Regions from separate parts of the Serratia sp. K1WW1 genome, predicted to be linked through region 1. Evidence: predicted binding sites of a transcription regulator. Region 1 holds the regulator's gene; the other holds the start of a gene.
The links. The regulator Fur, encoded in region 1, represses iron uptake genes when iron is present. The targets are predictions, from matches to a motif close to ATAATAATGAGAACNACTATCAA.

Region 1 (3,427 bases):
GTGGCCTCTCGCCTTACGTGCAGGATAGCTACCGCGATGACATCGCCCGCCAGTTCCCGCAGGCACGCGCCTATGTGGTTGCAGGCTCCGGCCACTGGGTCCATGCGGAGAAACCGGACGCCGTATTACGGGCAATTCACCGCTTTATTGACCAGCCCTGAGCTCAAGTGGCGAAAAAACGCGCTAGAGAGAATAGCTTAGCGCGTTTGTAGCTAAGTTAGGCATTGTCGTCGCTCCATCTGCTGGGGTAATATGGCGCGCTATAATTTTGCCACCCTGTCCAGGTGTGAAGCTGCGCTTGGCTGGGGGTGAATTTGGGTTAGGGTTAATTGGCCCGAATTGTGTAAATCGAACCGTCTGGAAGCGTAAACCGCTTTTTGATGCAAACTCCCTTGCAGTAGCGCAACAATGGCAAAAGAACAAACGGATCGCACGACGCTGGATCTGTTCGCAGATGAACGCCGTCCAGGGCGCCCAAAAACCAACCCGCTTTCCCGTGATGAACAGCTTAGAATTAATAAGCGTAATCAGCTACGACGGGACAAAGTGCGTGGATTACGGCGTGTGGAGCTGAAAATCAACGCAGACGCGGTAGATGCTCTCAACAAACTGGCCGACCAGCGCAATATCAGCCGCAGCGAATTGATCGAACAAATGCTGTTGGCCCAACTGGCAGAAGAACAGCCAGAACACTGATCTCTGCTGCCGCACGCGCGGCACGGCGTTAAGGATGACGCCAGATCGGTTCCACCTCCGCAGAGGCATCGCATAAACGCGATAAAACCTCAGGGCAAATTTCTGGCATGATACGCATTTACGGCTGAGCAAACCTGCCCTTGGCAGCGCCTCAGGCCGCGTTTACGCAACACATTCATTTGAATTAAAAGGTTATCTTTACTATGGCTCATGTAGGCATTTTCTTTGGCAGCGACACTGGCAATACCGAAAACATTGCCAAGATGATCCAAAAGACGCTTCAGCAAAAATTCGGCAACGACGTGGCAGAAATCCACGACATCGCCAAAAGCAGCAAAGAAGATCTGGCAGCGTTTGATATCCTGCTGCTCGGTATCCCAACCTGGTACTATGGTGAAGCCCAGTGCGACTGGGATGATTTCTTCCCGACGCTGGAAGACATCGACTTTAACGGCAAGCTGGTGGCGCTGTTTGGCTGTGGCGATCAGGAAGACTACGCGGAATATTTCTGCGATGCGATGGGCACCATCCGCGACATCATTGAACCACGCGGTGCGGCCATCGTCGGCCACTGGCCAACCAAAGGCTACCATTTTGAAGCCTCCAAGGGTCTGGCAGACGATGATCACTTTGTCGGGCTGGCCATTGACGAAGATCGTCAACCTGAGCTGACCAACGAACGTGTAGACGCTTGGGTCAAGCAAATCAGTGAAGAGCTGAGCCTGGCCGAGATCGTCGGCTAAGCCTCTGCCCCGGCGGATACGTAACACATGGTAGGGGCGCCGTATAGCGCGCCCTTCTGTTATCGGCATCACGGATTAGAGCAATAGAAGATACAAGTTTGTAACTTCCTACCTCGCCACGGTAGACTGAGACATCGGTTTATCCCATCCATCAAAGCTTTGCATGATTACCCTGGTAAAGTGCAAAGATAGGTTTGTTAACAACCGGCGGTTTCTATTTGCAGCAACCGGTTCTATAATGAGACGCAATTAACGCTTTGTGCCAACCGATGCCATAGGCGAGAACGCCTCAACTTGATTAGCATAGTAACAGGACTGAATCCGCATGACTGATAACAACTCCGCATTGAAGAAGGCTGGCTTAAAAGTCACTCTTCCGCGACTCAAAATCCTGGAAGTCTTGCAGGATCCGGCATGCCATCACGTCAGTGCGGAAGATCTGTACAAAAAACTGATAGATATGGGCGAAGAAATTGGCCTGGCCACGGTATACCGCGTGCTGAACCAGTTTGACGACGCAGGTATTGTGACCCGCCACAATTTTGAAGGTGGCAAGTCGGTTTTCGAACTGACTCAGCAGCACCACCACGATCACCTGATTTGCCTGGACTGCGGCAAAGTGATCGAGTTCAGCGACGAATCCATCGAAGTGCGTCAGCGCGATATCGCCAAGCAACACGGTATCAAGCTCACCAACCACAGCCTGTACCTGTACGGCCACTGTGAAACCGGTGATTGCCGCGAGAACGAAACGCTGCACAACAAGAACTGATCCTGGTCCGCCAGAACGCGAAAACCGCCTACACGGCGGTTTTTTTATGCCTAAATGACAGATAAAAAAATCCCCGGACAGGCCCGGGGAAAAATATCCACTCAATTATCACAATTGCAGTTTGCTCTCACCTAGCACTATCTCCGCCCATCTACCGACACGTAGGCGGGCGGAGTTCTCACTTACGCTTTCACTGGCTCGGCACGGCTGAAGCGTTTGCCATCCGGGCTAATCGCGCGGATTTGCACATCACCCGCTACCGCAGGGCGCGCTTTATCGTCATAACGCTGCCACTGTTTGCCGCCGTCGGTGGAATATTCAATTCCCAGGCCCGGCAGAGCAATATTTGCCTCCAACTTGCCACCGATGATGCGTGCACCTGGGACCGGCAGGCGATAGCCCACACCCGCTTTATCCATCTTGGCCAGCTCACGTTGGCCAATCAGGTTGGCAAAGCGCAGCCAGTCCTTATCAAGGGTTTTGGTATCGACCTGATGGGTTTCGCCGCCTTTGTACTCACGGCCAGCTTTATAATCCTGCTCCCAGCTGGCGCGGTGCCATGCACGTTCTGCAAGCGACACGGCACGTGGGTAAATCATGTATTCCATCTGCTGGTCGGTACGCACCACTTCGCTCCACAGTTGGGCGGAAAGACCATAGGCGCCCGGCCATGGTTTGTCGCTCTTGGCGGTGAAGTGGTTACCGTCACGGTCAACCGAGGTTTCGGCGTTCTGCGGCAGGTTGTTCGGCGCAAAGCTGAAGATCTTCTGCTCGTCGCTGAAACGGGTGCCCCAGTAGTAACCGTGCTCGTCCGGGCTGACTTCATACGGGAAGTCCATATAGACGTAGTCCGGGTTAGAGATCACCACGTCATAACCCTTGTTCGCCCAGTCGTTAGCCGAGTCGAAGCCACCCCAGTACAGGGTATCCCAGAAGTTCACCGCCACATGGTTGGTCGCGAAGGCCTTCGAGTCTTTGGCATCTTTCAGGCCATCTTGCCACGCCTGCATTCTGTCAATACCGTGCGCTTTCACCAACTGGCTGACTTCCAGACCGAAGTAGCTCGGCAAGTGTTCCATATCTTCCACTTTGCCGTCTTTGATGATGGCCTGGCAAACCTGCGACTTGGCCCACGGCTTGTCTTCTTTGCTCAGATCAAGGATGCCCTTGCCCGCTTCCGGGTTTTTCACGTCGGTATAGCCAGCGCCCAGACGGA
Region 2 (3,427 bases), 2.7 Mb from region 1:
ATCAAACAGGTTGTTAACGTTAAGCGCTACGGAAGAACCTGGCAGGTTGAAGCGCGCCAAATCATATTTGATCACGGTATTCCACACGGTGTAGTCCGGCACTTTGAAGGTGTTGGCTTCATCACCATAGGTTGAGCCGGTATAACGCACACCCGCGCCCAGCGTCAGGCCACTCAATGCGGTTTCATGGAAGGTGTAATCCCCCCACAGCGAGGCCATATGCTTAGGAATGATCGCCGGCGTATTGCCCTGGTTGGTGGTGTCTTCGGTGTATTCAGCATCGGTATAGGTATAGGACGCCAGCAGGTTGACGTTAGCCGTCAGCGCCGCTTTGCCTTCCAACTCTACGCCGCGAGAGCGGATCTCCCCGGTTTGCTGCTGGAACCAACCTTTATCGGCATGCTCAACATCCGTGACCAGGTTATTTGACTTGGTCAGTTGATAGATGGCAATGGTGGCAGAGACAGGGCGATCTTTTGGCATGTATTTCACACCAGCTTCATACTGTTCGCCTTTGGAAGGAACGAAGGCTTTGCCGTCATAACCTGCGCCCACGTTCGGCTCGAAGGATTGTGCGTAGCTGACATACGGCGAGATGCCATTGTCGAACAGATAGTTCAGGCCAATGCGATTGGTTGACTGGTGATCTTTCTGCTCGCTGTAGGGGATCGTAGCCATGTCGGTGCGATCTTCAACGGTGCTCTTAGCCCAGTCATAGCGCGTACCAGCAGTCAGGATCCATTGGTTCCACTCGGCCTGTTCCTGCAGGTAAATGCCCACCTGCCGTTGACCATTGACCTTACTGGTTGGGTTTAACGCCCCCTTGGTATAATTACCAAACTGCGGGTTGGCCAGATCCAGTGGACTGGCCACGCCCCAGCCGCCCTGAATATCGTTGCTCATGCGCATAAAGTCTACGCCGGCCAGCAGCGTATGATCCACGCGGCCAGTAGCAAACTTGGCCTGGCCCTGGGTATCGACGCTGAAGTTATTCAGGCGCTCATCCGAAGCGATATAGTTACGGTTCAGAGTCGTGTTGTCGGCGTTTACGCCAGTGCCATAGATATTGTTCTGATTGGTATGCAGCTGCATATAACGCAGGTTCTGGCGTACGGCCCAGGTATCATCGAAATCATGAGAGAAGCTGTAGCCAAACATCCGCGTCTGGCGCGAATAGAAGTTACTCTTTTCACCTTCGTTGAAGCTGGTTGGCAGCTTGCCATAAGGCGCGTTGACCACCGTTCCCTGCATCGGCAACCAGCCGTAGTAGCCGAGGTTAGGATCGTTTTGCAGGTAAGAGTACAGCGTCAGGTTGGTATGCTCATCGGGCTGCCAACTGAATGAAGGCGCAATGGTATAGCGTTTTTCCTTGGCCATCTCCTGCTGAGCGTCTGCGTCTTTGGCCAAACCGGTCAGGCGGAAGGAATACTTGCCGTCATCATCCAACGCATTGCTGAAATCAAAACCAGTCTGGAACAGGTTATCTGTGCCCATTTTAAATTGGATTTCTTTCAGCGGTTCCGTGGTTGGGCGCTTGCTGATCAGCGAGATAATCCCACCTGGGCTGCTTTTACCGTAAAGCACGGAAGAAGGCCCGCGCAGCACTTCGGCCCGCTCCAGGAAATAAGGATCGATTACGGCTTCGTTAAAATAGTCGCCTTGCAGCTTCAAACCATCCAGATAGATATTCTGGTTGACCGAGCCAAAACCACGAATATAAACCGCATCATAGACGTTGGAACTACCACGGCTGCCCACCATTACACCAGGGGTGAAGCCTAACGCTTCTTTCACCGAGGAAGGCTGCATAACGTCCATTTGTTCACGCGTGACCACAGACACCGACTGAGGGGTCTTCACCAGCGGCGTATCCGTTTTGGTGCCGGTCGCGCTGCGTTTCGCCACGATGGTGCCAACTGGGCCCCAGGCGCTTTCCTGTGAAGCACCACCGCTGCCGCCCCCTACCACCGTAATAGTATCGGCATCCGCGGCAGCCGTCGTCTGAGCTGCAACCGCAGGCAAGGTTAGCGTAGCCGCGATCGTGGCAGCCAAAACGCTTACGGGGAACAAGCCTGATTTGGCCGGTGATGAGGAATGACGCTTGGTCGGCATGTCTGGTTTCTCTGATGTGGTTTGATAACGAATGTGAACGAGAATAATTATTATAAGCGCGGCATTTTATGCAGAAGGCTAGCGGAACTGCAAGCGTATTTCGGCCGTAAAAAAGCTATGGGATTGGCGTGGTAACCGCATTAACAGCGTGGAAATAAAACCAACGACAAAGAAAGGAAAGCCCGTAACAGAACGCTACGGGCTTGATAACACAGTAAAATCAAATAATAAATAGGCTTAACATAACGGCTGGGGTTTATTTGCCAAACATATCTTTTATCCAGCCAGCAACGCCGTCGGCATCTTTCTGTTCGCCGGCTTGCTGCTGTTGAGTTTGTTGCTGCTCGGCCTGGCTTGCCTGGCATAGCCCTTGCGGGTTTTCAGTCCAAACCGGGATGGTGCGCCAAATGCTGCCACCACAGATAAAGTTACCGGCAGAATCAATCCCCATCTGGCTAATGCCTTCCGGTTGTTGCAGCTTCAGCACCAGCGGCGTCTGGTTTTCCAGATAGCGGCGATACAGCGTCAAGGCACCGTTGGCACCCGTCAGTTTGGCCGGGCCGTTATTGTCACGCCCTACCCAGGCAATCGCCACTTCCTTGCCGTCGATACCGGCAAACCAGCTATCACGCAGATCGTTGGTGGTACCGGTTTTAGCGGCCAGGTTGTAATTAGGGAACTTGACCGACAGCGAACGGGAAGTCCCGCGTGCCACACCCTGCTGCATCGCATACAGAGTCAGGTATGCCGCCTGTGCTGGCACCATACGTTCCGCCTGTGGGAAGCTTTGATACAACGCTGTGCCGTCTTCCGCAATCACCGAACGCACGGCAGACAGCGGCGCACGGTTACCCCCGCTGGCGATGGTCTGGTATTCCTGTGCCACTTCCATCGGCGTCAGGCCGATGGCCCCCAGCAACATGGATGGCACCGGAGTGATCGCCGATTTAGGAATACCCAACTTTTGCAGGGTCGCGCTGATCTGATCCAGCCCCACCGACATCCCCAGGTTGACCGTAGGCACGTTGAGCGAGTTGGCCAACGCGTCCACCAGCATCACCCGGCCACGGAACTGGCGATCGTAGTTATTCGGCTGCCACGAGCTGCCGTTCGGCAGTTTGATTGACAGCGGCTGATCGGCCAGCCAGGTATTGAGCCGATACTTATCCGGTTCCGACAGCGCGGTCAGATAGGTTGGCGGCTTGGCCAGTGACCCTACCAGACGGCGCGCCTGCAGCGCACGGTTGAAGCCGGCAAACTGAGGATCGGCACCGCCCACCATGGCTCGAACCTCTCCGGTAAAGCGATCGACAAT

Region 2: a site for Fur is predicted at 2,144-2,166, ahead of fhuA (ferrichrome porin FhuA). Genes of this name have one in related genera too.

The regions. Positions count from the first base shown of each region.
Region 1 covers NZ_CM147697.1:4,298,488-4,301,914, forward strand. Annotated here, with positions in the region: gene ybfF (esterase) at 1-161, shown strand, start outside; gene ybfE (LexA regulated protein) at 409-696, shown strand; gene fldA (flavodoxin FldA) at 900-1,439, shown strand; gene fur (ferric iron uptake transcriptional regulator) at 1,765-2,211, shown strand; gene ACX9GU_RS19480 (beta-N-acetylhexosaminidase) at 2,394-3,427, opposite strand, start outside.
Region 2 covers NZ_CM147697.1:1,020,091-1,023,517, reverse strand. Annotated here, with positions in the region: gene fhuA (ferrichrome porin FhuA) at 1-2,112, opposite strand, end outside; gene mrcB (bifunctional glycosyl transferase/transpeptidase) at 2,369-3,427, opposite strand, start outside.